Regions from separate parts of the Pedobacter sp. AW31-3R genome, predicted to be linked through region 3. Evidence: riboswitches for the same ligand, from Rfam matches in the RefSeq annotation. Region 3 holds a riboswitch; each other region holds the start of a gene.
The links. Region 3 has a riboswitch for S-adenosylmethionine ahead of ACSBL2_RS06915 (cysteine desulfurase family protein). Riboswitches for the same ligand answer to the same signal wherever they lie in the genome.

Region 1: another riboswitch for S-adenosylmethionine. It lies ahead of ACSBL2_RS13575 (SusC/RagA family TonB-linked outer membrane protein); the one in region 3 lies ahead of ACSBL2_RS06915 (cysteine desulfurase family protein).
Region 2: another riboswitch for S-adenosylmethionine. It lies ahead of metH (methionine synthase); the one in region 3 lies ahead of ACSBL2_RS06915 (cysteine desulfurase family protein).

What each region holds. Positions count from the first base shown of each region.
Region 1 is NZ_CP197475.1:3,297,662-3,308,712, forward strand. It holds gene ACSBL2_RS13540 (PAS domain S-box protein) at 1-144, opposite strand, end outside; gene ACSBL2_RS13545 (hypothetical protein) at 418-789, opposite strand; gene ACSBL2_RS13550 (hypothetical protein) at 1,328-1,558, shown strand; tRNA gene ACSBL2_RS13555 (tRNA-Ser) at 1,590-1,679, opposite strand; gene ACSBL2_RS13560 (MASE3 domain-containing protein) at 1,886-3,736, opposite strand; gene ACSBL2_RS13565 (hypothetical protein) at 4,052-4,306, opposite strand; gene ACSBL2_RS13570 (RNA polymerase sigma factor) at 4,692-5,225, opposite strand; SAM riboswitch class I at 5,861-5,962, shown strand; gene ACSBL2_RS13575 (SusC/RagA family TonB-linked outer membrane protein) at 6,280-9,489, shown strand; gene ACSBL2_RS13580 (SusD/RagB family nutrient-binding outer membrane lipoprotein) at 9,501-10,934, shown strand.
Region 2 is NZ_CP197475.1:5,863,795-5,874,845, forward strand. It holds gene ACSBL2_RS23930 (S41 family peptidase) at 1-743, opposite strand, end outside; gene murQ (N-acetylmuramic acid 6-phosphate etherase) at 985-1,800, shown strand; gene ACSBL2_RS23940 (hypothetical protein) at 1,800-2,372, shown strand; gene ACSBL2_RS23945 (Bax inhibitor-1/YccA family protein) at 2,425-3,174, shown strand; SAM riboswitch class I at 3,297-3,405, shown strand; gene metH (methionine synthase) at 3,529-7,188, shown strand; gene metF (methylenetetrahydrofolate reductase [NAD(P)H]) at 7,282-8,238, shown strand; gene ACSBL2_RS23960 (META domain-containing protein) at 8,321-8,758, shown strand; gene thrC (threonine synthase) at 8,928-10,250, opposite strand; gene ACSBL2_RS23970 (homoserine kinase) at 10,263-11,051, opposite strand, start outside.
Region 3 is NZ_CP197475.1:1,674,528-1,685,578, reverse strand. It holds gene ACSBL2_RS06925 (peroxiredoxin family protein) at 35-1,354, opposite strand; gene ACSBL2_RS06920 (peroxiredoxin family protein) at 1,455-2,717, opposite strand; SAM riboswitch class I at 2,904-3,000, opposite strand; gene ACSBL2_RS06915 (cysteine desulfurase family protein) at 3,417-4,571, opposite strand; SAM riboswitch class I at 4,628-4,728, opposite strand; gene ACSBL2_RS06910 (phytanoyl-CoA dioxygenase family protein) at 5,037-5,843, opposite strand; gene ACSBL2_RS06905 (SDR family NAD(P)-dependent oxidoreductase) at 6,156-6,935, opposite strand; gene ACSBL2_RS06900 (sugar phosphate isomerase/epimerase family protein) at 7,061-8,035, opposite strand; gene ACSBL2_RS06895 (MFS transporter) at 8,259-9,416, shown strand; gene ACSBL2_RS06890 (hypothetical protein) at 9,631-10,131, shown strand; gene dnaA (chromosomal replication initiator protein DnaA) at 10,368-11,051, opposite strand, start outside.

The DNA of each region.
Region 1 (11,051 bases), 1.6 Mb from region 3:
CGCAACCGAAAAACCAAGAACTTTTGATACCGCCGGGTTTATTTTTTTGAAATATCCATCATATCCTGCAATGCAAAGCAAGTCTGGTGATAGGTCAAAAAATAATTCCAGATCGAACTGGTTATCTCGTATTTTGGTTGCCATTCTGGAATACATAAGTTGCCGCCTTTCCTTATCTTTTTGTGAGGCAGAACGGCAAATTAGGGTTATTGTTTCATAAACTTTACTTCCTTACCCATTTTGGCAACTTTGGAAATGAACTGGCAATTTTGTTGTGAATTTGAACTGCTTTTGCAATATGTTCATATTGGCAAAAGCAAAAATGGGCTAAGTGCTGTTGCGTAAAACTAGGATGGGGATGCCTATAAATCTAACTAAAAATTCTAAGGATAATTTCTTTCTGAAGGGATAGCCTTTTTATGGACAGGAAGCAAACTGTCTTGTATACCTTAGGACAAGCAGAGCAAGAAAGTCCATCTCAAAAGGCTTTTTTAAATAGGCGTCGAAACCCATTAATTTATAGGTTTTATCAATATCATTATTGCAACTGGAAGCGATTGTACAAACACCTGATATTAACGATTTGACTTGTTTATTCCACAACGCAGGTTTTAGCAAGTCGTAGAAACAATCGATGATAACTAAATCCGGATCATAGTGGATGAGTTTGTTCTCGAAATTAGCACCTTCTCCAGGAAAGGCGCTGACAGTATAACCTAAATCATTTAATGCAATGGTCATGACATCAAAAATAGCGGCGTTGGGCTCGTGAAGAAATATCTTTTTCATGCCTTTCGTCCGAAAAAGATAAATTCACCATGCTGGTGAAATATTTTAGGGATAATTGAAGGTACGTAAAATTATCTGATAATCAGTATTTTATTTAGCATAAACGAATGCCGTCACTTTAATTTAAGGATGTATTGGAAGTAGAGAAAAGTTAAATGAATAATCTGCCTGATGTTTCTTCCGGCAGGCAGGTTGGCTATGCTCAAAAAAACCACAATTACCGCCACAGTGACGCTACCTATCCGATGAAAGGAACATTTGGAAATTGCGGGATGTGGTAGGGAAAGAATTATTCATAGAGAATCTGCGTAGAAATGGTTTGAAGCTGGATGAGAATTTCATTATCCTTCTTTTATAGGAATCCGACAAAACCTTTGTCTTTACCCATGACTTTAAAAAGGTCTTTGATGTTAAAAGTTCAGTTCGTGATGAAAGTGAGCAGTTGAAGGAATTATCCATACTTGATTCGCTAAAGCTGTTAACTATTGACGAAATGGAAACCGTAATTGAAAAATCCCAACTATCGTTATAGTTATTTATGCCTGGACCATCAAACGAACTCATTCAAAAATTGGGGGCATTTGTAGCCCCTTTCGAGAGAAGAAATAGCCTAAGCACAAACGGAGCAAAATTGTCTGTTAAACCTGAAGAGGAGGTACAGTTGTTGGCACATTGCCTATCCAGCCTTGGTACGCCAGATGATGCACGTTTTACCACATTAACAGAATCAAAGGATTTGCAAACTGATGTTCTAAAGGTGCTGAAATAAGAAATGCCACCCAAATGGGTGGCATCCTCAGTGGCGGAGAGTGGGGGATTCGAACCCGCGGACGCTGTTACACGTCAACAGTTTTCAAGACTGCCGCAATCGACCACTCTGCCAACTCTCCGGCGCAAAAGTACAAACTCTGTTCAATTCTGCAAACTGTTCCTGCCTCAATTGTGCTTTTAAGGCTGCTAATACGCATAACCTACAGATAACGAGCAAGAATAATTTTTGAGATTTTTAACTAAAGACGGGAAAAACATAAAAAACAACGTTATCTACACTGATTCTGGTTGAAAAACAATCAAACTGAAGAGCTAAAAAAACCTTTTAGAAATTCTTCTTATCGGCTGATGGAACCGTAAAGAAGAATGTGGTCCCAAGGCCAAAATCACTTTTCAGGTAAATCTGTCCACCATTCAGCTCCACAAATTCCTTACAAAGCACCAATCCCAAGCCGGTTCCTTTTTCTGCGGCTGTACCGGGGGTAGAGAACTTATTGTCGATCTTCAGCAAATGATTCTGATGATCACCTTCAATCCCGATCCCGGTATCTGTTACAGAAAACAAGACTTCGCTGGCTTTATTTTCGGCTTTCACGGTGACCATACTATTGGCATAGCTGAATTTAATCGCATTGGAAATCAGATTTCTCAATACCGTTGCAATCATCTGGTAATCCGCCATGATGTGAAACTCTCCCACATATTCCATAGTTACTCCTATCTTTTTAGCATCGGCCATAGGAGAGTTGAGCTCTTTTATTTCTGAAAGCAATTCCGGCACAGCGATTACCTCTGGATGAGGCTTTAGTGCTCCGGTTTGGATTCTTGACCAGTCAAGCAAGTTTTCTAAAAGCGCATATGCCTGCTTTGCAGATTCATTCATACGCTGGGCCATTTGCTGTATTTTAGTCGTGTTCAATTTATCTGCATTCCGGTAAATCAATTCACTGAAAGCAAGCAACGAGGTAAAAGGGTTCTTTAAATCATGAGCAATAATAGAGAAAAGCTTATCCTTGGTACCATTCAGCTCTTTCATTTGCCCTTCAGCAAGTTTCAATTTTGTCACATCCTGGCAAATGATGAGGTAACTGGATTCTCCAGGGATAACTGAAGATTCAGGAATTACCTGGAGTGCGTAGAAATAACTTTTGCCATCCTTCTGCAGACTGAAACTACTTTCCTTCATCGTCCCACTTTCCTGAACCTGATCAATTACGGGCAACACTGCACTATAAATGCTGCTTTTTTCTGACAATGGATCAAGTGTTGTCGTTTCAGTAAGCAACTGTTTTGCTGCACTGTTCATATATATGCAGTCAAGTTTATCATTCAATCGTAAGATTAACCCTGGCATGTTCTCTGCCAGCGTACGGTAAGTTTCTTCTTTATCTTTCAGGTTTTTAAAGATCAATTGGGTAGGACTAAGGAATCCTGTTTCTACATTGGCCTTATAAATCAGAAAAAAGGAAATGAGCTTGGCATAATGTCCAATCTCATTTGCTGTACTGTAATTAGATACATATAACGTAAAACAAAACTCACTCAGAATGGTAAAAATAAGGGAACTGAATAACAGCTGATAGATCGGGGGACTAAAATTCCGTTTGTTCTTTATTAAAAGATAGCCAGCCAGAATGAGCGTCGCTATAATTACATATTCTGCATAAATTTTGAATGGCGTTTGTCCCATACCTTCAATGTAACATACCGGGAATACATTCCAGACCAGTATGGTTAATATCACCAGGGTACTTAAGAGGAAATATAAAAGGAATACGAGATCAGGCTTCAGTTTTCTGTTTGGTTTCAGAAAATAAAAACCCGCCACAAGTGTAACGGCTTCCAGAAAACGTGTAGCTACCCAAAACTGATTTGCAAAAAATGATGGTCCCTCAATTATCCTCATTCCTTTGTAGGTGAGGGTGTGCAGCAAATCAAGCGCACCAACAAAAAGATAAGATATACCGACAAAACGCAGGTAGTTGTTGTCCTGCATCACCCGGGTATTCCAGGCGACAATAAATACAGCAAAGGCTACAACAATGGAAAACAGTTCAATAACTGTATGAAAAAGCAGGTAACTCTCCTGTATGCTGAAATAAAAGATGAGTAATAAGACGATGACAGCAAATACGGTTCTATAATTGCCTTTTATAAAATGGATCAGAAATGCCAATGTTTGAGTTTAAATTTTATCAAAAAACAAATTATTATTCTAAGGTAGAATGATCTACATACTGATGCAGTATATCACCCTTGTTCTCACACAAATATAGGTGCTACCATCCATGAATAGGAAACATTTATTATGGAATATCAGACATATTATTTTTGAAATGGCTAAAACCTGTGGGAGATGTTTGAATATGAAATTGCTCCACTTTTACTGGTATCTGATTTGCCCCTGATGTATCTACAGGCATGAGTCAGAACTGAATTTCGGGAAAGGCTTGTAATGGAAAATTTTCCGGCAGCTGGTAAGCCTGGATTATTACCTGAGCAGGTAACTGTCGATGTCCAATAACAGATCGCTGGACCGGTATACCTTTAAACGATTCTTTAACTCTACAACATGGTCTTCATATGCTTTGCATTTATAAATTACTGTTCCATTGGAAGTATTGACTATACCTATAATCTGACGACTACCACTCTGAAAGTCATTGTGCTTAAAAAGATGCTCAAATAGCTCACTTTTTAAAACATGATAGTTTTTATCTGCATCAATAAATATCATCTTATACATCAGATTCGGATTTGTGGAGGAGAAGTGTTTTTATGAAGTTTATAGTATTATTAAAAAAGATCACAGGTCTTTTACCAGAAATTCACCTTACCATTGATCCAATCTTATCCGGTTAAATTAAGGTAAATTATTGTTTTGACCCAATAATGATCATGTCGGTTTTTAAAACAGCCGGACCAGCATTTTGGTTTCAAATTTCTTTTTTAGTTTCTCCTGAATAAATTGCAGGAATAGGAGTGGATATTCAATTTACTGTATACCAAATCAGCTAATGAGTTGAACAAAGAAATGGTCTTTATTCAATTCATCAGCTGACTTTATGTGATAAGCTTTACGCTATTATTTTAAATATAATTTGATTACCTACACAGTGTTTGATCACGTTTTAATCTGCATACTGGTCTTTCCCAAAATTGTCGCTGTACATTTTTAATTTGGCTTTAAGAATTTTACGGGCAACATGGATCCTGGTTTTGACAGTGCCAATTGGTATTTGCAACTCATCGGCAATCTCATGATACTTAAAGCCCTCAAAGTATTTCGTAAACGGAATATAGTATTCAGCCGTCAGGGTACCCATCGCATTTTCAATGTCCTTTCTGACAAACTTTCCTTCTCCCTGATTACTTGATGCACTGCAGGAAAGCTGTACTGATGTCAGGTCTTCTGCAGTAGTTACCACAAGACGTTTTCTGACCATACTACGGTAATCATTGATAAATGTATTTTTCATTATCGTGAACATCCAGCCTTTTAAATTGGTTCCTTCTTTATAAAGCTGTACATAACGCAACGCCTTGATCAAGGTTTCTTGTACAAGATCATCGGCATCATCCGCATTCTGGGTAAATTTAAAGGCAAATTGGTTGAGTTGGGGGCGAAGTCCGCAGATTTGTGAATTAAATGATATGTTGTTCATAGGTAGATGTATATGTTTTTCACATTAAATTATACAACTGATATGCCAGTATGACCATTCTAATCAAAAGAAGAATAAAATGCTGAAAATTTTAAGTTTTCTATGCCAATTAAATTATTTCTTGGAGTTAAAGGCATAAAGGCCAAGATTTGGCCGGATTTTTATAAGCGCATATTTGTACTCCAATCTTGAATATTTCTAATGCTGAGTACTGTAAAATGCACAGCTCATCAAATTATTGTGGCAAATGTCAGAATAGGTTCTTTTTAAACAGTTATATTTTATGCTTAAGAATAACTGTGCCGGTAGTTTATGTATCTTATTTTATGGTTATACCAAATTATCGTATTCTCCGCTATGTGTAATAATCCTCTTGTCATGTGATTTCCTCTGGATGTTTCTCAGTGTATCCTAATGGACGACTCAAATGAAATAGTTGTCGGGAAGTATATTACAGCAGTAAATCAATGAAATATGATAAAGAGCAAAAAAGAGATTCAATTGCATTATTGATAATTTGAAGACAAATGACCTAAAAATCAACCAATTACTTTGGATTGTTGAAATATATAATTAATACTACTAAAAACATAGGAATTATAGTTTTAAATAGTATCTTTGTGCCATTAATAGAATACTTATCAAGAAAGGTGGAGGGAATGGCCCTGCGAAACCTTAGCAACCGTCCTCAGGGAAATGGTGCTAATTCCTTCCCGGTTTACCGGGGTAGTTAAGTCAGTTGAATGCTATAACATTAATGTTTATGATATGCAGGCACTTCTGATTTACAGGGGTGTTTTTTTTTAGGCTGAACCAAAAATAATTGACAAGTAGTATTTGAACTTTAATAAAAAGACCAATGAAAAAAACTTACAAATTAAATTTCGACGCGCTGGTAATCATTCCTGATCATCAAACTCTTCCCATGTGTTTGGAGACCTGTTGTTGCTGACAGCTCTATAACGAAGGGCTATCGCTGCCCAATCTGTAAAATTTACTAAAAGCTATAAAAAATCGCTCCCGTAGCGAATGGGAATACTATGCCCTGTTTTTTATGGCACTCATTAACTATTACCTAAATAAGATCATCATGTTCAACAAAATCAGGCTGACAGTAATATTGTTATTGCTGCTGCTTTCACAATTTTCACAGGCACAGCAGATCGTTGCATCAGGCGCCGTGAAATCTTCAACAGGGGAAACTTTACCTGGTGTCTCGATCCTCGTAAAAGGAACGAAACAGGTCGTAACGACCGATGCAAACGGAAAGTTTTCTATCTCATTAACGGGTAAAAGTACACTTGTACTTTCCTTTATCGGGTTTTCTTCAACGGAGATCGTAGTGGATAAGAATGCCGGAAATCTAAATATCATTCTTAAAGAAAATGAAAATGCGCTGAATGAAGTTGTGGTCACGGCACTTGGCATTTCCAGGCAAAAGAAGTCACTGGGATATGCCGTTCAGGAACTCAAAGGTGATAACCTGACAGAAGCTAAGGAAACGAATCTGGTGAATGCCCTTGCCGGAAAGATTGCTGGTGTGAGGGTAACCAATAGCCAGGGAGATATGGGATCTTCCAGGATCGTGATCCGTGGCGAAACTTCCATTTCCGGAAATAACCAGCCTCTTTTTGTGGTAGATGGAATTCCGGTGGATAACTCGCAGCTGAATTCAGCCGGTGCAAGGGATTATGCCAATACCATTTCAGATATCAATCCCAATGATATTGAGTCGATGAGTGTACTTAAAGGCCCCAATGCCGCAGCACTTTATGGTTCCAGGGCAGCAGCAGGGGTAATCCTGATCAAGACGAAATCGGGCAAATCTCAGCAAGGCCTGGGAATTAATTTCAATTCTAACGCAGTGATGGAAAGTTTGCTGACCCTTCCGGAATACCAAAATGCATTCGGACAAGGTTCTGAAGGAAAGTTCAGTTATGTAGATGGTAAAGGTGCAGGAATAAACGATGGGGTGGATGAAAGCTGGGGCCCTAAACTGGATGGCCGTTTGATCCCCCAGTTTTATTCTAATGGAGAGGCTGTTCCTTTTGTCGCGCATCCTGATAACGTGCGGGATTTCTTCCAGACAGGCTATGCATTGACAAATGGGATTTCTATTGCTGATGCCAGCGGAAAGATCGATTACCGCTTGTCTTATAATAACCTGAAACAGGTGGGTATTGTACCGAACTCTGGTCAGGGGAAGAACTCTTTTGCTTTAAACACGACCCTGAGGTTAACCCCTAAGCTGACCATTACTGCAAATGCGAATTACAGTAAGCTTTCATCCGATAATCTGCCGGGAACAGGCGGATCAAGGTCGACCAGTACCATGCTGCAGTTTGCCTGGTTCGGAAGACAGGTGGATATCAACCGTCTGAAGGATTATAAAGATGAGAATGGCAATACCTTTAACTGGAATAACAGTTATTATAGTAATCCTTATTGGGTAGCCTATGAAAATACCGTATCTCAAAACAGGAACAGGCTGATTGGTAGTGTGGGATTAAATTATAAGATTATTGAAGGACTGAATTTTAACTTCCGCTCGGGAACAGATTATTACAATGACCGCCGTAAAATCAGGATCGCCTACGGGACTAATGGTACGCCATTCGGTTCGTATACAGAAAGTGCATTTACCGTAAATGAAAACAATACCGATGCGACTTTAAATTATACCAAACAATTCAATTCGGATTTCAGCTTTGAAGCCCTGATTGGTAGCAATATCCGTTCGCGGTATATTGAGCAGAATGACCAGAGCGCCCCAAGACTGGCCATCGCCGGTTTGTATACTTTAAATAATTCCAGAGACCCGCTTACTTCATCCAATATTTACAGCGACCTGAAATCGTATAGTGGATACGCATCAGGACAAGTTGGTTTCAGAAACTACCTGTTCGTGAATGTTACTGCCCGTAACGACTGGTCTTCAACTTTACCCGCGAAAAACAGGTCATATTTTTATCCTTCCTTTAATGGAAGTCTGGTGCTGACTGAAGCTTTTGATATCAAGAGTAATTTCCTTGATTATGCAAAAATCCGTGGCGGCTGGTCGAAGGTGGGTAAAGATGCAGATCCGTACCGTTTGCAAAATACCTATGTGTTCGGTGCGCCATTTGGTACCAACCCACAGCTTACCCCTTCAGCAACTGATTTGAATCCTGATCTTAAGCCGGAAACCACTACGTCTTCTGAGATTGGTGCAGAGGCTGTATTATTAGATAAAAGATTACGCCTTGATGTGAGTTTATACAATACGAACAGTTACGACCAGATCCTGAGCGTTGATGTGAGTCAGAGTACTGGTTTCCGCTCGAAATTAATGAATGCAGGTAAGATCAATAATAAAGGAATTGAAATCCAGTTGGGTGTAACCCCAGTTAGGTCTGCCTTCAAATGGGATATTGATCTGAATTATGCAGCGAACAGGAGTAAGGTGATTGAACTGGATAAAGAAGGTTTGTTACAAAATTATGTGGTGGCTACAAGTTCTGCACAGGTGATTGCTGCCGTAGGGCAACCTTATGGTACGCTTTTCGGTAATGCTTACCTGAGAAACAGCAATGGTGAGATTGTGGTGAATGCCACTGGGGCACCACAAACTGATCCGACTAAAAAAGTGCTGGGTAAATATACGCCCGACTGGATTGGTGGGATTTCAAATACCTTCAGTTATAAAGGATGGAGCCTTGGCGTGTTGGTTGACGCAAGTTTTGGCGGCTCTATTTACAACGGCACCTATGCTACAGGAACCTATACAGGGGTTCTGGCGTCGACACTTCCGGGCAGAGCGGCAGAATATGGGGGAATTTCTTATTACTATCCGGGTAACCTGAAAGCCAACGGAACAGTGAAACTGGAAACAGGTACAGCCGCTCCTGAGGGGGTAACCGTGTATGACGATGGAATTATTTTCAATGGGGTGACCGCCGATGGAAAGCGCAATGAAAAAATACTTCCTGCACAGCAATATTATAAGTCATTCCGCACAATTGATGAAGCAAATATTTTTGATGCTTCCTATGTCAAATTGCGTGAGGTAAAACTGACTTATAACCTTCCGTCTAAACTGGTTCATTCCTTAAGCCTTCAGGGCGTATCTGTCGCACTCGTAGGGCGCAATCTTGCGATTCTCCACCGCAACACTACAGATATTGATCCGGAAGTTGCCTTCAATACCGGTAATGGCCAGGGATTGGAAAGTCTGTCTAATCCAACTACACGCACCTACGGTGTCAACCTGAATATCAAATTTTAATACAACCTGTCATGAAAAAGAATAGACTCTATATATTTGCTGCATTTGCCCTTTTCCTTGCTTCCTGCAGCAAAGAGCTGGATGAGATTAATATCAATCCCAATGCAACTGAAAATGCACAACCGGATTACCTGTTAACCGGTGCGATCAAAAATACTGCAGATACCTATTGGGGAACAACCAATAATATGAATTCCAGCCTGCTGTTCGCACAGCACTGGGCAAAAGTGCAATATACGGAAGAGGACCGTTTCGTGTTCTCCAACAGCAGTTTCACGGCCTTGTGGTCTACTGGTTATTCACAAAGTATCACCGGTTTTAACAAGATTATTGAAATTGGGACGAGCACCGACAACTCCAATTACAGGGGAGTGGCTTTAACGCTGAGATCATGGGTGTTCCTGTTGCTTACAGATGCTTATGGCGATGTGCCTTATAATGAAGCCGGAAAGCTGAAACAATTTATTACACCAGCCTATGATAAACAGAAGGATGTATATTATGGATTGCTTGATGATCTGAAGGCGGCGAAAACAGCATTGGATCCTGCAGGAAAAACGATTGCAGGCGATATCATTTACAGTGGCAATATCGACAAATGGAAGAAATTTGCAAATTCCCTGAGATTGCGGATTGCGCTTCGCATTGCTGACCGTGAGCCGGTAAAAGCACAGCAGGTAATTGATGAGATTAAAGCGGATGGGGATCTGTATATCAGTGATAATACAGAAATTGCACAGCTGATTTATCAGATTTCACCACAGCAGAATCCGGTGAGTGCACAGTTTGATACACGTGACGATTACAGGATCAGCAAGACAATTGTGGATAAGCTGTTCGGCCTGAGTGATCCGCGATTAGCTGTGTTTGCGAGCAAGACCCAAACAGCTACTCCGGAAGAATATGTGGGCTTACCGAATGGACTGACCAACTCTGAAGCCAGTAACCTGGGCTTTGCGAAAACCTCTAAACCAGGAACTTATTTTCTGGCAGCCCAGGCACCTGCAGTGATCTTTAGCTATGCGGAATTGTTGTTCGACCGTGCGGAAGCAGCTGCCAGAGGATTTACTTCTGAAGATGCAGCAGCACTGTATAAACAAGCCATTACCGCTTCACTTAAACAATATGGTATTTCTGATGCCGCTATTACAACCTACCTGGCCAGAGCAGGAGTACAGTATGATGCCAGTAATTATAAGAAATCTATTGGAGAGCAAAAGTGGATCGCCTTGTTTGGTCAGGGCATGGAAGCCTGGACAGAAAGACGCAGACTGGATTATCCTGTGTTGACAGCATCGGTGAATACCGTCCTGGAAGGAAAAATCCCTGTACGGTTTATTTATCCGGGTACCGAACAATCTTTAAATACCAAAAGTTATACGAATGCTGTAGCTAGTCAGGGCGCTGATTTGTTAACAACGAAATTATGGTTTGACGTGTTTTAAACAGAAGGTCTACATTCTATAGTACATGGGGCAGTTCAAGATCAATGAACTGCCCCATTCTTTTCTGTAAAATACCCCGGATTTTCAGCGTCTTTGTTTATTCCGAAGGGATTCTAA
Region 2 (11,051 bases), 2.4 Mb from region 3:
CCATTATCACGAAGGTCAAGGATCAGCTTTTTCATTCCCTGTACCTTGAGTGTCCTTACCGAAGAGATGAAATCTTTATCCGTATTTGCACCAAATTCACTGATCCTGATATAACCGGCATCGGGACTGATCATATAAGCGGCATCAATACTGCTCACATTCACACGTCCACGTTTAATATTCATTAATACCGGCAAAGTATTCCCGGAATGCAGCACCAGTAATTGTACAGACGTTCCCTTACGTCCCTTAATCCTTCCGATCATCTTTTCGCGCGGCAGGTGTTTTCCACTGACAAACAGGCTGTCAATCCTCAGGATTTTATCTCCAAGTTTTAATCCCGCAGCAAAGGCTGGACCGTCTTTAATGACATTGGTCACGAGTAAGGTATCTTTCAGCACATAATATTCTATGCCTATCCCATCAAAACTTCCGTCAAGTAATTCCATTTGTTCGTCAGCTGTAGCTGGCGGCAGGTAAACGCTATGCGGGTCGAGCTGGTGCAAAAGGCTATCAATCTCCCCACGGCTCAGGGTGTCTGCATTAATTTCATCCACATAATTCCTGTTGATGAGGTTAATGATCTGATCCACCTTTTCAGCATTGTTGTCAGCAAACTGTACATTACGCTCAAAAGTGAAGCCCTGATCCTTTAAAAACTTGTAACCCAAGAACATCCCGCCAATTAAAGTGACAGAATACGTAAGGGCTATCAAAAGATTTTGACGGGTAGTTGGTTTCATGGATGAGCTGTTTTGCAAAGCTATAAAATTACAGTGTCATTATTAATTAACCGTTCGTATTTATATTTTGTTTTTTTTCAATCCAACTCATTTTCACTGATAATCAACGGAGTTCCCTTTTTCATCTGTAGTTTTGTATTCAGATTTCATGATTAAAAAGAAATTGACGATTTTTACAAAGCTATACCTGGGAGGAAGCTCAGCTTTTTTCACAATTGAAGGATAAACTCAAAATAAAACTATGATACGCGTAACCGAACAGGACTCAACATACCATGACATTGACCAGATGAGTGTAATGGATATCCTCAGAAGCATCAATAATGAGGATAAAACGGTTCCACTCGCTGTAGAACAATGTCTCCCACAAATTGAAAAGCTGGCGACTGCAGTTGCGGAAAGAATGAAAAATGGGGGACGTCTTTTTTATATTGGTGCAGGCACCAGTGGCCGTCTGGGCGTGGTTGATGCCTCTGAGTGCCCACCTACTTTTGGTGTGCCTTTCGATGAGGTTGTCGGCATTATTGCCGGAGGTGACAAAGCCATCAGGAAAGCGGTAGAAAATGCAGAAGATGACGATCAGCAGGCCTGGGCCGACCTGAGCGAATTTAATATCAATGAAAAAGACTGTCTGGTGGGGCTTGCCGCATCAGGCACAACTCCCTATGTGATCGGTGGATTACAAAAAGCCGCTGCGCAGCAGGTACTCACGGGGTGTATTGTCTGCAATGCAGGTAGTCCGGTAGCTGCAGCCAGTGAATTCCCGGTGGAAGTGGTTGTGGGACCAGAATTCCTGACAGGCTCCACCCGGATGAAATCCGGAACAGCCCAAAAGCTTGTCCTCAACATGCTCAGCACCACGGTAATGATTCGGTTGGGCCGCGTGAAAGGCAATAAAATGGTAGATATGCAGTTAACCAACCATAAACTGGTGGACAGGGGAACGCAAATGGTGATGAATGAATTAAATATTGCTTACCAGGAGGCCGAAGCCTTACTGATCCGTTATGGAAGTGTAAGAAAAGCAGTACTGGCCGGCACTAAAACAAAAGAATAATGCACGAAATAGAACCCTATTACCGTTGGCGCGACGACTATATTGCCGCCGAAGATCCGCGATCTCCGTTTTTCAATACGGAATATTCAGAGTTTTACTTCGATAAGCAGCTGTATAATTTCTTAATCCATCCCCAGTGGGACGATTTCGGCTCTTCCACCCTTTACATCAAAGTCCTTTATGTAGATTATGACCACAGCTATGCAATCATAGAATTCATAGGGGAATGGAATGATGCCATTTCAAATGATATTATGCTATTGAAACGTGAAATCCTGGAACTCATGATAGATGAAGGCATCAATAAGTTTATTCTTATTGGAGAAAATATCCTGAACTACCATTCCTCGGAAGAAGACAGCTATTATGAAGAGTGGTTCCAGGATGTGGAAGACGGCTGGATTTCAGGAATCAACTTTAACCCGCATGTGATTGAGGAATTCAGGAGCAGCAACATTGATTACTATATCAATTTTGGTGGTGAACTTGACGATTTGGCATGGAGGACACTTAAACCCTTACAGTTTTTCAGGAAAGTTGAAGAAATTCTGACAAAAAGACTAGGGGCATAACTTTTGCTTAGATCAATAGAACTTGTATATTTAAATATAATTTTAAAAAGAAATGGATAACAATAATTATAACTGGTCAGAAAAGTCCGTATTTGTAGAAAATCAGACAGGCGCAGTAGCGAAAAAATTCTTTGCTAACGTGTTTTTATGGATGTTTATCGCTTTAGGTATTTCAACTGTAGCTTCGGTTTACATGGCAAATACCCCCGAAATGTTAAGTTACCTGATTAAGGCTGATGGTAAAGGATTATCAATATTGGGTTACGTAGCGATGTTCGCTCCGCTGGGATTGGTTTTACTCATGAGTGCCGGATTAAGTAAAATGTCTTATAGTGCACTGATTGGGGTTTTCATCCTATACTCCTTGCTTACCGGTGTGAGCTTAAGCTTTATCCTGCTGATTTATACCACAGGATCAGTTATCGGCTGTTTTGCCGCTGCTGCTGGTATCTTCGGCCTGATGGCAGTCCTTGGTTATACCACAGATACTGACCTGAGTAAATTCGGCCCTATCCTGATGGTAGGTGTAGTAGGTTTAATCATTGCGAGTGTGGTGAATATGTTCCTTCAAAGTTCAACCTTCGATTATATCATGAGCTTCGTAGGTGTGGCAATCTTTACTGCCTTAACCGCTTATGATGTGCAGAAACTAAAAAGAATTGGTGCAGGCATCGAAGAAAACGGCGATAGCATCGCAGCTGATGACAGCAAGAAATTAGCGATCATGGGTGCTTTATCCCTGTACCTTGACTTCCTGAACATCTTCCTGTTCTTATTGAGAATATTTGGCGGAAGAAAATAGTCACACGACAATTTACAGTATATGATACCGAAAGCCACGCAGTTTTGCGTGGCTTTCGCAATTTTATGGGGTTTAACCCGCTAATACTTGGAATTGATTTTTCTTTATTGCATTTTTGTATTCGCTTATAAAGAAAGACGGAGGGATTAGACCCAACGATGTCTTAGCAACCTGTGCTTACAAGGTGCTACATTCTACTCGAACATCATGTATGTTCCTGAAAGATAAGTTAGAGTCGGTCCATCACGGAATTCTCATAAGCCTATATTAGTACCTTTTTACTTCGCATCATCTATTGTCATTCAAAACAAATGGACATGCGCCTGTACAAAAGCCTACGCATTAACTGATATAATGAGCATTAGAGAAGAGTTAGAAAAGCGAATATTAATTATTGATGGTGCTATGGGTACCATGATACAACGCTATGTCCTTACAGAAGAAGACTTCAGGGGCGAGCGTTTTAAAAACCACCCATGTGATGTGAAAGGGAACAATGACCTGCTGAACATCACCCGCCCTGATATTATCAAAGCTATACACCTTGAATACCTGAAAGCCGGTACTGATATTATTGAAACCAATACCTTCAGTACGCAACGCATTTCCCTGGCCGATTACCAGATGGAAGAGCTGGACTATGAGATGAGCTATGAAGGAGCAAGAGTTGCCAAAGAAGCGGTAACAGAATTTATGGCAGCCAACCCTGGCCGTAAATGTTATGTAGCCGGTGCTATAGGTCCTACAAACAGGACACTCTCTCTGTCTCCTGATGTCAATGATCCGGGATACCGGGCACTAACCTTTGATGAGCTTCATGATGCCTATTACGAACAGGTTAAAGGTTTAATAGATGGCGGTGCAGACCTGCTCCTGATTGAAACCATTTTCGATACACTGAATGCCAAGGTAGCGATTTTTGCCATCAAAAAATATGAGGAAGTGATTGGCCGTAAAATAGAGATCATGATCTCCGGAACCATTACCGATGCTTCCGGAAGAACACTTTCAGGACAAACGGTAGAGGCATTCCTGAATTCTGTTGTCCATGCAAAACCTTTAAGTATCGGTTTTAACTGTGCTTTAGGTGCCAAAGATATGAGGCCGCATATTGAAGAACTTTCCGCAAAGGCGGGATGTTTTGTCTCTGCCTACCCGAATGCCGGTCTGCCGAATGAATTTGGTGCCTATGATGAAATGCCCAATGAAACCGCTACACTGGTAGATGATTTTATTCAGCATGGATTTGTAAATATTGTAGGTGGTTGTTGTGGCACCACACCAGAGCATATCGCTGCCATCGCTGCCAAAGCTAAACATATAAACCCACGAAAAATACCTGTCCTGGAACGTTACATGCGTTTAAGCGGACTGGAGCCGGTAACCATCACTCCGGAAAGCATGTTTGTCAATATTGGGGAAAGGACCAATATTACCGGATCCCCGAAATTCTCCAAATTAATCCTGAGTGGTGACTATGAAGCGGCCCTTGCCGTTGCGCGCCAGCAGGTGGAAGGCGGAGCCCAGGTGATCGATGTGAATATGGATGAAGGAATGCTCGATTCCGAGGCGGCAATGACGAAATTCTTAAACCTCATTGCCTCAGAACCGGATATTTCTAAACTGCCGATCATGGTCGACTCCTCTAAATGGAGCGTTATTGAACACGGCCTGAAATGTCTGCAGGGAAAAGGTATCGTCAACTCTATTTCGCTGAAAGAGGGAGAAGAAAAATTCAGGGACAGTGCCCGCAAAATCATGAATTATGGTGCCGCAGTGGTGGTCATGGCTTTTGATGAAAACGGACAGGCAGATAACTTTGAACGCAGAAAAGAGATCTGTAAGCGCTCTTATGATATTCTGGTAGATGAAATTGGCTTCCCTGCGGAAGATATCATCTTTGACCCGAATATCTTAACCGTTGCAACCGGTCTCGAAGAGCACAATAATTATGCGGTTGATTTCATCAATGCCACGAGATGGATCCGTGAGAACCTCCCCTATGCGAAAGTTAGCGGCGGGGTTTCCAATATTTCCTTCTCTTTTAGAGGGAACAATACCGTTCGTGAAGCCATGCACTCTGCATTTCTGTTCCATGCCATTAAAGCGGGCCTGGGAATGGGTATCGTGAATGCCGGAATGCTGGAAGTGTATGAGGCTATTCCGAAAGAGCTGCTGGAACGCGTAGAAGATGTATTGTTAAACCGCAGGGAAGATGCTACCGAACGTCTGGTAGACTTCGCTGAAACCGTAAAATCTAAAGGCAAAGAACTCGTAAAAGACGAGGAATGGAGAAAAGAATCCGTGGAATCGCGTTTATCCCATTCCCTAGTTAAGGGAATTATAGAATACCTGGATGACGATGTGGAAGAAGCAAGACAGAAATATCCACGCCCTATTCATGTGATCGAAGGCCCTTTAATGGATGGGATGAATATTGTAGGCGACCTTTTTGGTGCCGGAAAAATGTTCCTGCCACAGGTGGTGAAGTCTGCACGTGTCATGAAAAAAGCCGTAGCGTATCTCCTCCCCTTTATTGAGCAGGAAAAGCTGGATAATCCGGATGGTGACCAGAGTTCTTCCGCTGGAAAAATATTGCTGGCCACTGTAAAAGGAGATGTGCACGATATCGGAAAAAATATTGTCGGGGTCGTACTGGCCTGTAATAACTTTGAGATTTTTGATCTTGGGGTCATGGTGCCTGCACAGGAAATCATTAAAAAAGCCAAAGAAATTAATGCCGATATCATCGGATTGAGTGGCCTGATTACCCCTTCATTAGATGAAATGGTTCATTTTGCCAAAGAAATGGAACGTGAAGGATTTACGGTGCCACTGCTGATTGGCGGAGCAACAACTTCCCGAATTCACGCTGCAGTAAAGATAGCCCCGAATTACTCTGGTGCAGCAATCCACGTACTTGATGCCTCAAGAAGTGTTACGGTGTGCAGTACACTGATGAACCCAGATGCACGTGTGGCTTATATGGATACCATCAGGGAGGAATATGACAAGGCACGCGAAGCCCATTTAAATAAACGGTCAGACAAGCGTTTCAAAACCATTGAAGAAGCCAGGAAAGATAAATTTCAGATCGACCCTGCACTCGTGGCTCCTGCCCCTGCTTTCACCGGAACAAAAACCTTTGAAGATTACCCGCTGACGGAACTCGTTCCCTACATCGACTGGACACCATTTTTTCATACCTGGGAATTGAGGGGCAGTTATCCGAAAATATTCAATGATAAATCAGTAGGTGATGAGGCCCAAAAGCTTTTCGATGATGCACAGGTATTGCTAAAAAGAATTGTGGATGGAAAGTTATTGACGGCAAAAGCTGTCATTGGATTCTGGCCGGCAAATGCTGTCGGTGATGATATCCTGCTGGAAGCTGAAGGCCAGGCGATCACCATACATACCCTCAGACAACAGGCGGAAAAAGTCGCAGGACAACCGTATTATGCATTATCGGATTTTGTTGCCCCAAAAGAATCGGGAGTACAGGATTACTTCGGGGGGTTCGCCTTAACCACAGGTATCGGCTGCGATGAGCTGGTCGCTGAATTTGAAGCCAATCATGACGATTACAACAGCATCATGGCAAAAGCTCTGGCAGACCGCCTGGCGGAAGCCTTTGCTGAGCGTATGCATGAGCTGGTACGTAAAGAATACTGGGGGTATGCGCAGGATGAGCAGCTCAGCAATGAAGACCTGATCAAAGAAGAATATGCAGGTATACGGCCTGCCCCAGGATATCCGGCCTGTCCGGATCATACCGAAAAGGAAACCCTTTTTGAGTTGCTGGGTGCGGAAAAGAAAATCGGACTGCGTCTGACAGAAAGTTTTGCCATGTACCCTACCGCAGCAGTCAGCGGATTCTATTTTGCACACCCGCAGTCCAGGTATTTCGGCCTTGGTAAAATCACCAAAGACCAGGTAGAAGACTATGCCCTGCGTAAAGAAATGTCACTCGAAGATACCGAAAGATGGCTTAGCCCTAATTTAGCCTATTAACCTATACCATGAAACCGCCATTAGCATACCACCTACCCATACAATGAACCTGCTGATGATCGCTTCATCACCTTTAAAAAGAAACCTTCACTGATGAAAATCACCGACCATATTATTAACGCAAAGGGTAAAACCCTGTTCTCTTTTGAATTATTACCGCCTATTAAAGGACAAAGTATTAAAGGTATTTTTGATGCAATTGACCCTTTAATGGAGTTTAATCCTCCATTTATAGATGTCACCTATCTCAGGGAAGATTATATTTATAAACAGCATGAAAATGGATTGCTGGAAAAAGTAGCCTACCGGAAACGCCCAAGTACTGTCGCTACCTGCGCTGCGATAATGAATAAATATAAGGTAGATGCTGTCCCGCATTTAATTTGTGGGGGCTTCACTAAAGATGAAACAGAAAATGCACTGATCGACCTGCAGTTTTTAGGGATAGACAATGTACTTGTTCTACGTGGAGATGCCCGGAAAAGTGACAGCATGTTTATTCCGACACCAAATGGACATGCCTATGCTTCTGACCTGGTACAACATGTAGGGGATATGAACAATGGCCGTTACCTGCATGATGATATGGAAAGCTCGGAAAAAACTGATTTCTGTATCGGTGTTGCCGGTTATCCTGAAAAACACTTTGAATCCCCTAACCTGGATACCGACTTTAAATACCTTAAACTTAAAGTCGACATGGGTGCAGATTTTATTGTCACACAAATGTTTTTTGATAACAATAAATATAAAGAATTTGTAGACAAATGCAGGGCAAATGGAATCATGGTACCTATCATTCCGGGACTTAAACCGATCACCAACAGCAAGCAACTGATGAGTTTACCAAAAACCTTTCACCTGGATATTCCCCTGGCCTTAAGTGAGGCTATACAAGCCTGTAAGAATGAAAAAGAGGTGAAAGAAGTGGGTATCGAATGGATGATCAACCAGGGTAAAGAATTAAGGGAAATGGGTGCCCCGGTATTACATTTCTACACCATGGGAAATCCGGAACCGACAAAACGAATCGCCCGCGCTATATTCTAATATCAGGTTAATTTATCTTTAACTATTATTTTTGGCAGATTCTTTGTACATTTCCTACATTACCTATTTAAAGAAAAAGGTTATGAGAAAAGTGGCAATATTAGTTCTTGCTATACTCAGTACGCTTTCAGCATGCAATACGCTGAAGAATGCTGTTGAAGCAAGTTCTGATTTATCAAAGTTAGGCGGTACCTGGCAACTGGATTATATTTCCGGCCCAAGGATAGCGTTTAACGGTTTATACCCGGGAAAGATACCGCAAATGGCATTTGATATACAGGGAAAGAGGGTTAGCGGAAACAGTAGCTGTAACGGCTTCTCAGGCAAGCTCGTGGCAGATGATACCTCCATTAGCTTTAATGAACCTCTGGCTTCCACAAAAATGGCGTGCCCAGGTGAAGGAGAAGCCATCTTCTTCGAAACACTAAAGAAAGTAAATAAATATACCATCACAGGCGATACTACGCTTAATTTCCTGAGTGGCGATATTGCCATCATGCGTTTCAGAAAGATAAAATAAGCTATCCTACCCATATTGAAAGGAGTGGATGAGGACGGAACAATTGAAAATACCTTCTAAGGGTGTAGGTGTGAAACCAAGGGATAAATAAGTAAAAACAATAAAAAGAGGGTGACCATGTGAAAATGATACACCCTCTTCAATGCATTACCTGCTTTACAACAACTGCCTAGGCCTCATCTGCTGTCAGCAAAAAAGTTTTAAAGGCTGAAAAATCGACCTCCATCGCTGTTGCCTGTTTAGTCTTGCTTTTTAGGACTTCCACCTGCTCAGGGATATCAATTTTGGCCGCCATCTCCGCATTGAAAATATCAGGAAACTTACACGCATGGGCAGTAGAAAGGAATACAAATGCAGATGTTCCCGCTACATCCGGATACTGCTTACGGTAGTCCTGAATAGCTAGCCATGCAATTGCAGTATGTGGACAAGCAATATAATTAAATGCAGAATAGATGTCCGTAATCCCTTTAACCGTCTCTTCATCAGTGTAACGGAAACTGCTTACCAATTCCTTCACCTTATCCCTGTCGCCTTTAAACAGGTCCATAATCCTCACCCAGTTGCTTGGTGCACCTACATCCATCGCATTGGAATAAGTCTGTACAGATGGCCGCGTTTCATACACACCCGATTCAAGGAAACGTGGTACAGTATCATTTACATTCGTGGCCGCAATAAATTGTGAAACCGGCAGTCCCATTTGATAAGCCAGTAATCCGGCAGCAATATTTCCGAAATTCCCACTCGGAACAGAAAATACGATTTTTCTCTTCCCTGCCCTGTAAAGCTGTGCTACGGCATTGAAATAATAAAACGTCTGGGGAATCAGGCGGGAAATATTTATAGAATTGGCTGAAGTAAGCCTCATTTTACGGTTCAGCTCTTCATCAGCAAAAGCCTGTTTCACCAACAGTTGGCAATCGTCAAAGGTGCCATCAATTTCTATCGCCCTGATATTTTGTCCGTTGCTGCACAATTGCAGCTCCTGAATATCACTCACTTTTCCTTTGGGGTATAAGATCGTTACCCTGGTATTGGGAACACCAAGAAATCCCAGAGCCACAGCACCTCCGGTATCTCCTGAGGTAGCCACAAGTACATCCAGCAAAGCTTCATCTTCCTTCAGGAAATAGCCCATGATACGGCTCATAAAACGTGCACCGAAATCTTTAAAAGCCAGTGATGGCCCATGAAATAACTCCAAGACATAGGTATTGTCATCCAATGGCTGTACAGGAGCAGCAAAATTGATGGCCTCATCAATGATCGCTTTCAGGTCATCTGCCGGAATATCATCCTGAAGTAATGCGGAAGCTACTTTATAGGCAATTTCAGGAAGGGTATACCGATCCAGGTGCTGAAGAAACTCTTCATCAAGCACAGGAATGAAAGTTGGCATATATAAGCCTTTATCCAAAGGCATGCTGTTAAAAACAGCAGATTGGAAATCTACCCTCAAATCAGGGTTATTGGTACTGTATAATTTCATCAGTATTATGTTTTAATCAAGTACTACCGGTCCTTTTTTATTCACCGATGATACAAATGAGAGACTGTTTATCTGGATATCTTTTAATAATTTTTGAAGCGCCTGTGTGATTAAATGCGCTGTCCCCTCGTCTTTGGTGAGGGCAAAAACAGAAGGACCGGAACCCGAAATTCCGAAACTTATGGCTCCCATTTCCATAGCGATACTGCGCATTTTGTAAAACTCAGGGATCAGGATAGAACGTGTTGGCTCTACCAATCCGTCAACCATACTGCGGCCGATCAGATCGTAGTCTTTCATAAACAGACCTGTCACGAGTCCGGCTACATTCCCCCATTGTTTTACAGCATCCTTCAGCAATACTTTGGAACGGATCATCTGACGGGCATCTTTAGTAGGTACATCTACTTCCGGGTATACAATTGCAGCATACAATTCCTCTGGAAAAGGCAGGGCAATCACATCCAGGGGCTCATAACTTCTGATCAGTACAAAACCTCCCAGCAATGCGGGAGCAACATTATCCGCATGTCCATAACCGCAGGCCAGCTCTTCGCCTTTCATGGCAAAAGGTACCAGCTCCATATTCGTTAGCTGGTGATCAAATAGGGCATTCACGGCGAACAATCCGGCTACCGTACTGGCCGAGCTGGAACCCAGTCCGCTGCCAATAGGCATTTTCTTGTGCAGCTCAATATCAATCCCTACGTCTGTACGCCCAATATGTTTCAGGTAGTCCTGCACACTTGCACTCACCGTATTCTTATCAGGATTCAAAGGCAGTCGCCCTTCGTCACCTGT
Region 3 (11,051 bases):
TAGAATTAGTAGGTATGTTTAAATCGTTTAGGTATTATTTTCCTGTCACCGGGGCATTGGCAGCGCTCACAGAAGGTATCGGCTCAGCAATCAGTTCATCCAGTACCTTGTTGAACTTTTTCTCATAGTCGGCATAGTACTGCCCGGTAACCGTACCGGTATATCCGGTATAAATTTCCCTGACTTCTCCTTTGCGGTCGATAATGATCGTTGTGGGATAAGCAATGAATTTATTTAAGGCCGGTAACTTGTCTGCCACCAGACGCTTGTCAGCCAGTCCCCCGAACAAGATATCATACTTGATATTGTACTTATCGCGCAGTTTACCCAGGGTATATTTGCCATATTCAAGATCATCCTTTTGTTCAAAACCGATAGCGATGGCCTCTACCCCACGGTCTTTATTTTTATTGAACCATGGCGACAGGAAGATGGTCTGATCAGTGCAGTTCGGGCACCAGGTACCTACCAGCTCTACAATCACGACTTTCCCTTTGTACTTCTCATCTGTTAAGGAAACAGGCTTTCCATCCAGGTCGGGAAAAGTAAAAGCCAGCTTCTTCAATCCTGGTTTCAGGGAAGTGAGTGTATAGGGATCCGGCAATTCCGCTTTCCCGTCTTTCACGCCGGTAAATTTCAGATTGTCATAGATCCCCTGACTAATTTCACCGGATAATGTTCCGTCTTCATTGATGGTTCCCCTGTAGATTTTCGGACTTGGCCCGCTAAATCCGGAGAGGACAAACTGATTGCCCTGTACTGTTCCTTCCAGTTCGCGGCTATCGCCGGTCACCTGCATGATGACACCGGTCAGTTTGTTGCCTACCTGTTTCAGTATCGCTACCTTATTCGGCACCGCTTCTTTAGAGAAACCTTTGAACTCCCATTTTCCGCTCAGGTTCGCTGCAGGTGCGATATCTTTACCCGGCTCTACGAAACGGTAAGATTTCCCCTGCTCTGCTGTGAAAGGCAAGGCATTTCCCCGAAGTCCCGGAACCAGGCTCCTGTATTCACCACTGATCTTACCATCACTTTCAATCTTTGCCACCAGCGCAGCATCATAGGTATTCATCTTGATGAAAAGTGAATCCTTACCCAGGTACTGGATATGGAAATCATCTCTCCTGGTTCCATTGAGCAGCGTAAACGTGGCATGTTCTGCATCTTTACCTTTCAGCTCAAAATTAAAAGGCACTTCGCTTTCACTTACTTTGAAAACACCCCGCCAGATGCCTTCCTTAATAAATTTCCTGTTTCCCTTCGGATCATCCGGGTGCTTGCTGAAGGCCAGTGAAGAGGAAGAAATAAGCGTAGCAAGGGCCAGCACCTGTATTTTATACACATGATTTTTCATATCAAAAAGAGATTAAGCGTGTAGGTCAACCAACCGGTTAAACCTTTAAATGGGTTAAAATAGACTGTAAATATTTGTTAAAACAGAACTTAAATATTCCTTATTTTCCGTTGACCGTTCTGGCAGAAGCCAGTTCCGGCACCGGTTCAGCAATCAGTTCATCCAGTACCTTATTGAATTTCTTCTCATACTCTTCAAAATATTTACCGGTGACTGTTCCGGTATATCCGGTATAAATTTCCCTCACCTCACCTTTCCTGTCAATAATGATCGTTGTGGGAAAAGCAACAAACTTATTCAGTGCCGGCAGTTTTTCAGCAACTATTTTTTTATCGGCAATCCCGCCGAAAAGAACATCATAGGTAATTCCATATTTCTTTTTCAGCACGCCCAGTGTATATTTTGCATACTCCAGATCATCTTTTTGCTCAAAGCCAATAGCGATGGCTTCCACCCCACGCTTCTGGTTCTTCTTGAACCATGGGGCAAGGAAAACGGTCTGATCGGTACAGTTCGGACACCAGGTACCGATCGTCTCTATAATCACCACTTTACCTTTATACTTGTCATCACTCAGGGAGACTTTTTTTCCATTCAAATCCGGAAAAGTAAAGTCCAGTTTTTTGTATCCTTCTTTCAGGAAAGTCAGTTTGTAGGGATCCGGCAGTTCAGCTTTCTCATTGCGTTGTCCGTCGAACTTCAGGTTCTTATAGATTCCAAATCCCTGTTCTCCGGAGATACTGTTGTCATCATTGATCTTACCCCTGACAATAAAAGGACTGGGACCGGTAAATCCCGACAATTCAAACTCATCGCCCTGTACTGTTCCTTCCAGCTCCCGCGTATCGCCTACTACGGTCATAATTACTCCGGTCAGTTTATTGCCGGTCTGTTTCAGTAAAGCAATAGAGGCTGGCACCGCTTCCTTGGTATAGGTTTTAATCTCCCATTTACCGGAAATATCATGGCTGGGTGCCACCTCCTTTCCAGGGGCTACAAACCGGTAATTTTTACCGTATTCTGCGACAAAAGGCAAAGAATTGCCCCTGAATCCAGGAACCAGACTCCGGTATTCCCCGGTCAGTGTACCATTATCTTCCAGTTTTGCCACAAGTGCAGCATCATAGGTATTCATCTTCACATAGATAGAATCCTCCCCAAGACGCTCCACATGAAAATCGTCACGCCTCGACCCGTTGATCAGTGTCAACACGGCTGTTTTCGGATCCTTGCCCTTAAATTCAAAATTAAACGGAACTTTCGATTCACTTACACTAAACACACCACGCCATATTCCTTCCTTCGGAAAAGGCTTTGAATCTTTTGCGGATACCGTTCCCCCCAGTAGGACTACTGAGGTCATCAGGCACGCAATTTTCGAGGAAATTGTAGTTTTCATCATCATCGTTATTAATTTAAACACTATATTTTAATAGTTTTTAATAACAAGTTTTCCTGTCCAGGCCGATCCAGCACAATACCCTCCGGCAAATACCGGTTGAGCCTATACATGGATTCACATGAAACGAAGTGTAACCTGTTATGGGTTAATTTATAATCTGTTTCCAGATCAGTTTGAGCACTTTTTCCTACGGAAAGTTGCTAGAAGTTCAACGAGACTGACTCTCCCTTCTTCTGTATAAATCAACTAATTAATGGTGGTGATTAATTAGAGTAAAAACCTAACTAGTGGTGGTGATTAGTTAGGCGCCTTCCTGATACCCCGGCAACTTATTTGACCAGAATACATGACCACCATAATACTCTATCAAAATGCCCCGGGGTACCAGGATTTTAAATAAGAATATTTGAAAGAATAACCTTTTTAGGAGGAAGCCATGATTTTGGTTTAGGAGCAACAACAACAACGCATGACTTTATCTGAGTAAGATTTCAGAAAGCTTTCAGGAAGTTGTATGATGGATATCATAATGAGAGTTTTAGTTTTTTGTCAATTATTTTTTATAAATATAAGAAGGATAAATCACTTCTGCAATTAATACTACTAATTTAGTAGTATTAATTGTTATACCTATGTATATCAAGGTATTAAAATATGATTCTAGCAGACTGCACGCATTTCAGTGAGTGTTTCATGCACATACAGATTGGCCAGCTGGTTCACTGCCTCATCAATTTCTGCTTCAGTATTGTACCTGCTGAAAGAGAAACGGATGGTGGTGCGTCCCTGCTGGTCTCCAAGAGCCTTTAACACATGCGAACCGGATCCACTGGTGCAGGCGCTGCCGCCTGACACACAGATATCGAGCTGGTCGAGATAAGATATGGGTGAAAGTCCGTTTGCCTGATCGGGCAATGAAACGCTCAGCACCGTTTTCAAACTGTTGTGCTCTGCTGAATTTCCGTTGAATCTGATTCCCGGAATCCTGTAAAATAAATCCTTTATCATTTTCTGTTTAAGATGGGTGATATGTTGATGGTAAACCCCGGCATTGGCATAACTTAGCTCAAGGGCTTTTGCCAGTCCTACAATCCCGGAGACATTTTCTGTACCGCTCCTTTGTCCTCGTTCCTGGGCACCTCCATTAATTAAAGGGGTAATCTGACTGGCCGCGCTGCTGTAAAGGAAACCTACTCCCTTTGGGCCATGGAACTTATGTGCAGAACCAACCAGGAAATCTGCCTGCAATTGTTGGGTATCATAACGGTATTGTCCCATGGTTTGTACCGTATCGGTGTGAAATATAGCGTCGTACCTACAACAGACTTCAGCAATAGATTCAATTTCGTTAAGGTTCCCAATTTCATTGTTTCCATGCATGATGGATACCAATGCCCTGTCCCCGGTAGAAAGCAATTGTTCCAGTTCCCGGATAGACAAGTTTCCTTTATGGTCATGACTCAGGTAGACCAACTCGATCTCCCCTGTACGTTTCAGGGATTCCAGGGTATGTAATACGGCATGGTGTTCTAAAGGAGTAGTAATGGCAAGGCGAATCCCATTAGACCGGATAGCGGAAATGATCGCCGTATTGTCAGCTTCCGTACCACCGGAAGTGAAAATAATCTGTGAAGGGTTGGTGTTCAGTAAATCAGCAATTGTCTTCCTGGATTCTTCAATAGCCTTCCTTGCCTGCCTCCCGTAGGAATGCGAGGAAGAGGGATTACCGAAGTTTTCGAAAATAAAAGGCTCCATAGCCTGAAAAACTTCTCTGCTTAAAGGGGTGGTCGCTGCATTGTCAAGGTAAATCTTCATTTTCTATCTGGATTAAATTGATTAAGTATGACTTATCCAGCAAAATCTGATAGCGATTGTTATCTGTCCACCTCAACGGCAGAAGGAATTAGCACCTTGTATAGCACAGGTTGCTAAGACTTCACAGGGCCTTTCCCTCAGTCTTTCTGGATAAGTAAATAAATTTAAGAACTCTTGTTGAAAACAAATGTACAAATAGTATACTAAATAAGTAGACTTTATTTCAATTTTTTTTATTCTTCTTTTTCCAGGGCTGCTGCAGCTCCCGGGAAACAAGAAAGACCAGATATATACACTGACGCTCAGGAAAAAAACAGCATTCCCGGTTTCATTCAGGCGTAAAAAGCAGGGTCATTTTAAAGACAGCCTTTTATAGGTATTCCGGCAGAAAAGAATGGGTTTGTTTAACCTTCCCGATCTGATCAGGTAGTTAACCACAATTAAAAAAAGCATATGGAATCCCCCCTATTTAACTAAACCTGCAAACCGCTGATAAAACACAGTTGGACTATGCTCATTTTTAGGTGCATATTTCCCCGCGATGATCGGAATATAGATAACCCTCCTGCGGCTCTGTTCACCAACAATAGACGACTGTGCCACACGATGCCACAAACGGCCATCATGCACGGTAAGATCACCTGCTTCAGGCACAATGGCCACTTCATTCGGGTCATTGTCATGGTCCATGAAATATTTCTTTCTGAACAGCATCTGGTAAAGGTTCTGTTTATGGGTGCCCGGAATAATCCGCAATCCCCCGTTCTCCGGTTTCAGGTTACTCAGGTGGATACCGACATTCAGCATTGGGTTCAGTTTTTTTCCATAGAATAAATCACGCAGTCCGTCAGTATGCCAGCCCATTTTTGTGAACTTGCTATCCGGGCCATTTACATAATGGTTGAACACCATGCCGTCTTTTTCATTTTCACCCAGCCGGGCATCGGCACCTGCCAGCTCAAATAACCCTTTCAGACGTGGGTCAAGTAATAATCCGCTAAAGGTAGAATGGTGCTGGTTGATAAATGCAAAACGCTGTACCAGGGTAGAACCATCCAGGTCCTGCCCATATTTTATAGGTACACCATTTACCTTATCTACCCCTTTTTCAATCCAGTTATGCTGCACCTCCAGGGAGGCTTTGACAATAGAATCTACCGTTTCCGGGGTAATGAAATTTTTGAAATGGATAAATCCATTGGTGTTAAAAAAGGACTTTTGTTCTGCGGTTAAGGATTCGCCTAAAGAGAATCCAGGGTACGAATTTGCCATGGTTATAGGATTAAAAGATGAGAAGTAGGATTGATTTTTTTAAAGAAAATTTAGATCGGGAAGATCTGCAGGATTAACAACAGCAGCCCTGCATATACTTCATCAGCTGAAGCATTGCTTTACAAGAGTGGGTAGGTGTGCTGTTGTTGATCATTTCTTTCATAAAGACTACCATTTTGGTAGACATTAAACAAACATATAAAATATTTTTTATATCCTGCTATTATTTTAAAAAAATATTTAAAAATAATAGCAGGATATACCACTGTCTCACAGTACCATGAACAAAATAGCGAAAATATCCCCGGCAGCTTAGCGGGTTTTATAGAGGCTGGCGGCAACCCGCTCAATGATCGCTTTGGGAAGAAAACGGTTGGCATAAGCCGATACCTGGTTGGTGAAACCGGGGATAACCTCTGATTTCTTACTGAACATGGCTTTTAAGGCAAAGGCAGCGACCTGGTCAGGATCCATATTAAATTTCTCTGCCAAATCCTTAATCACAGAGAGTCCGGCCCGTTCTGCAAAACCGGTAGCCACCGGACCCGGACTGATACAGGTCACAGATACCGAAGTATGCTGCAGTTCCATACGGATCGCACGGCTGAAAGAGAGCACATAGGCTTTGGTCGCAGCATATACCGCAAGGGTTGGCAGCGCCTGGTAAGCAGCTGTGCTGGAAATATTCAGTATATAGGACTGTTGACAAGTCCGGAGTGAGGGCAACAGCCGGAACGTGAGTTCGGTGACCGTATTGATATTTAACTGTATGCTGTTCAACTGCTCATCAATCGACAACTGATCAAAGTTCCCCCACAATCCAAATCCTGCGTTATTGACCAGGATGGAGACCGTATAGGCCTTCTCCCTGCACCAATCTGCCACCTCCAGTGCAGCACCAGGCATAGAGAGGTCAATCGCCAGCAGGTCAACCTGAATGGCATATGCAGCGGTTAAGTCTTCTTTTAGTTGGGCCAATTCCTCTCCCGACCGGGCGACCAGCAATAAATTGTATTTCTTTACGGCCAGTAAGGTGGCGATAGATTTTCCGATTCCCTTACTCGCACCGGTTATTAAAGCATATTCTTCCATAGTATCCACACCAGCATTAAAAATTCAGCGCAGGACAACAATAGATCTTCATCCTTTGGAATGCCATTGTTATCCTGCGCTGAATTCAGGGAAGCCTGGTTCCCCATTTAAATTTTATGTCCTTGTTACACCAGTTGCTGTTTCACATAGTTATAACTGTCTTTCACACTCACAAAAGGATCTATCTTAATGACATCCTGCTCTACAAAAATGTATTTCAGGCCAGCTTCTTTTTGTGCTTTGAAAATATCTTTGAAATTGATGGCTCCGGTACCTACTTCTGTATACCCGATAGATTTGAGGATATCCATTGAAGGCGACTTATCCAACTCTCCACCAGTAATTGGCGCCGTTAAAGCCTTATCCATATCTTTCACATGCCACATGGGAAATCTTCCGGGATTGCTTTTAAAATAAGCTGATGGTTTCACTCCCGATTTTTCTATCCAGAAAAGATCCATCTCAAAAGAAACCAGTGCCGGATCCGTATTTTTTAACAGGATATCATATCCCCTTTGTCCGTTATCCAGTTTCCTGAATTCCCAGAAGTGGTTATGGTAGCCCATTTGAATGCCTGAAGCCTTTGACAGCTCCCCAGCTTTATTCAGCTGTGCAGCCATAAATTCAAAATCGGCACTGCTGAGTTTATCAACCAGTGTAAATGGTGGCACGGGTACCACCAGGTGTTTCTGTCCCAATGCAGAGGCAATCTCCAGCTGTGCTTTCAGCGCAGTATCATCACCATTGCCTAGGGTTAGGAAATCATTCAGCTGGTAATGACCGCTGTATGTTTTAAGCCCAAGGTCATCCAGCAGGGTTTTCAGTTCCTGTAAACTTAAACCCCAGTAACTGGCCGCTTCGCCGGGTTTGTATCCATAAAAAGTTTCCACATGGTTATACCCGATTCCGGCAACCTTCTCTATAGTGGAACGTGCATCTTTAGACAATGCATCCCTCAGGGTATAGAGTTGAAGTCCGATTTCACGGACCTTAGGCGCTGCTGAAAAGACATCCATAGCGTTTGACATCAATGGGCCGGCAACCATGGCTGCAGATCCCAAAAGACCTGCTTTTTTTAAAAATGATCTTCTGTTTTCCATATTTTTTTTACACTAAAATAAAATAAACCACTGAAATTTATAAGCTATTCAGGGCAGGTAACGAAATGAATACACCTGCTGGCGTCATCACTAGCTTTAAAGATAATACATAAATCGTATGAGCAGCATTTAAAAATGGGATAATCTACAATTAATCCCTTATTTTGTGAATAGACCCGAAATTGACATCAATTATCCAAAATAAAAAAAGTACCCCATCCCTATGACGCCAGCCAACGCAATACCACCGCAAAAATCTTATTCCAAAAACATCATCAGGGCAGTTGTTGCTGCTATGTTCTTTATGGCAGGATTGGTTTTTGCCAGCTGGGCGTCGCGTATTGCAACGATACAGCAGAACCTTTCCTTATCAGATGCTGCGCTTGGCGCTGTTTTGTTCGCCCTGCCGGTAGGTTTAATGTTATCCCTCCCCCTGTCTGGCTGGGCGGTAAATAAAATCGGCAGCCGTAAAGTCCTTGCCATTGCCCTTTCGGCCTATGGCTTAACCCTGATCAGCCTAGGTATGGTTACCCATGCCTACCAGCTGGTTTTGTGCCTGATTGTCTTCGGTCTGGCCAGTAATGCAACCAACATATCGGTCAACACCCAGGCTGTTGCTACCGAAGCCTTGTACCCTAAACCAATTATGGCTTCCTTTCACGGGGTATGGAGCCTCGCGGGTTTCATTGGTGCCGGTATTGGTACCTTTATGATCGGTATCAATATGGCCCCCGCGCCACATTTTATGATCATTGCCGCGATTACCGTGGTTACAGTGATCATTTGCCTGCGGTACCTTCACAATGACCATACCGCAGCCGAAACGCCCGCTTTTGCGATCCCGGACAAATCACTGATCACCCTTGGACTCATCGCTTTTTGTTCGATGGTCTGTGAGGGGGGGATGTTCGACTGGAGTGTAATTTATTTTAAGAAAGTTGTGCTGGCAGAAAAAGCCTGGATTGCTGCCGGATATACCGCATGTATGTGTACGATGGCATTGGGACGTTTTGTTGCCGACAGCTTCTCCGCAAAATTCGGATTGAGAAGGACTTTGCAGGTCAGCGGACTGCTCAGTGCCGTCGGACTGCTGATCGCTGTACTCTTCCCTACTTTGCTCTGGGGTATCATTGGTTTCATGTTCGTTGGTGCCGGTATTTCCTCTGTGGTACCACTGGTGTACAGTGCTGCAGGAAAATCAAAGACCATGTCGCCCGGTGCTTCAATTGCTGCGGTATCGACCATCAGTTTTATAGGATTCCTCATCGGTCCCCCGGTCATAGGTTTTCTTGCCGGAGCCTTCACCCTGAGGATAGCTTTTATATTTATTTTCGTGATGGCCGTCTCTGTTTTCGTATTATCTACAAGAGCAAAAATCTAAAGGGAAATCCCGTTTTTTTCTTCTAAGTGCACATTAATTTTTAAAACCTAATAAAAATCACAATATCTAAACAGAGTTTCATCCTAACTAATTTACATTATACATCCATACCACACACACCCCATGATTCTGTCCTGGTTATTCTTTAAAAGAGTGTATTACATTGTCTTACAATAAAATATGTTATTATTTTTGCGGCTTACTTTTATAAAGAATGGAAACAAAACTCAATGGGGGCGCTTTAAAGCAGGGAAGATTAAAATTAAAATGGACAACACAATTTGCAGCAAAAAAGCTTGGAATTCCGCCAGCGGAGTATGAGCAGATTGAAAGTACCGATTCCGGTTATTATGACCTAAAATTCAAAGCCAGGATCACCGCAACAAAAATGGCTTTTGCTTCCGTATGGTATGTGGTCAGTCAGATGGAAAAAACTTATGATGTCGCTAAACTAAAAGGAATTAGCATGGATTCACTTCAACAGACAGCAGAAGAAAAAGAACTGGAAAACTATGCAAAGACCTTTCCGAGGTTTGAAAAAATCACCAGGGAGCGCCTGGATAACATCCAGCAGCGCAAAACCAAAAGCACAAAGACCGTAACTGCCATTGTTCTGGTATATAAAAAATTAAAAAAAATCAGAAGGGCTATACTAAACATCGGCTTGTGGAAAAAGAAAGAACCTACAGCAAAAAAACAGACTTCTGTAAATTAAAGATCCCAGAAACAGGGCGACTCAGTTAAAAATATCAGCTAAACCATTTTTTACAAACTTTATCTATCTACTTTTCTATCTTTCCCAACATAACAGACCATCCGGATAGACAGCTATCAGGCTGACAGGCACCGGGATTGTCGGGTTTAAGAACCAGAAAGGAAAAGTATTTTATAGCAAAGGGGCATCCATATCAAATGAATGCCCCTTATTATTTCCAATCCTGACAGCGGAGGTTAGCTCATCTTCAGTTTTTTGTGAATATCATCTACATAACCTTTAAACTTCTTATCTGTTTCAATCAGGTCTTCCACGGTCTGGCAGGCATAGATCACTGTAGAGTGGTCCCTTCCTCCATAAAAAGCACCAATACTTTTCAGTGAAGACTTTGTCAGGCTTTTCGATAAGTACATGGAAATTTGTCTGGCCTGTACCACCTCACGCTTTCTGGTAGGCGATTTAACCAGGTCTACCGCAACTTCAAAATACTCGCACACCAGCTTTTGGATAAACTCCATAGAAATCTCTTTCGTGGTATTCTTAATGAAGTTTTTCAGCATGGTCTTTGCCAAGGACAGGTCGATATCTTTTTTATTCAGCGTGGATTGTGCCAATAAGGAGACCATGGCACCTTCCAGTTCACGAACATTATTGTCAATGTTATGCGCTACGTATTCAACAACCTCTGAAGGCAGTTCAATACCATCGGCATACATTTTCTTTTTCAGGATCGCAATCCTGGTTTCCAGGTCAGGAATCTGAAGGTCTGCTGAAAGTCCCCATTTAAAACGGCTGAGCAGTCTTTCTTCTAAACCTGAAAGATCTTTTGGTGCTTTGTCTGAAGTAATGATGATCTGTTTCCCCGACTGGTGCAGGTGGTTGAAGATATGGAAAAAGATATCCTGTGTTTTTTCTTTTCC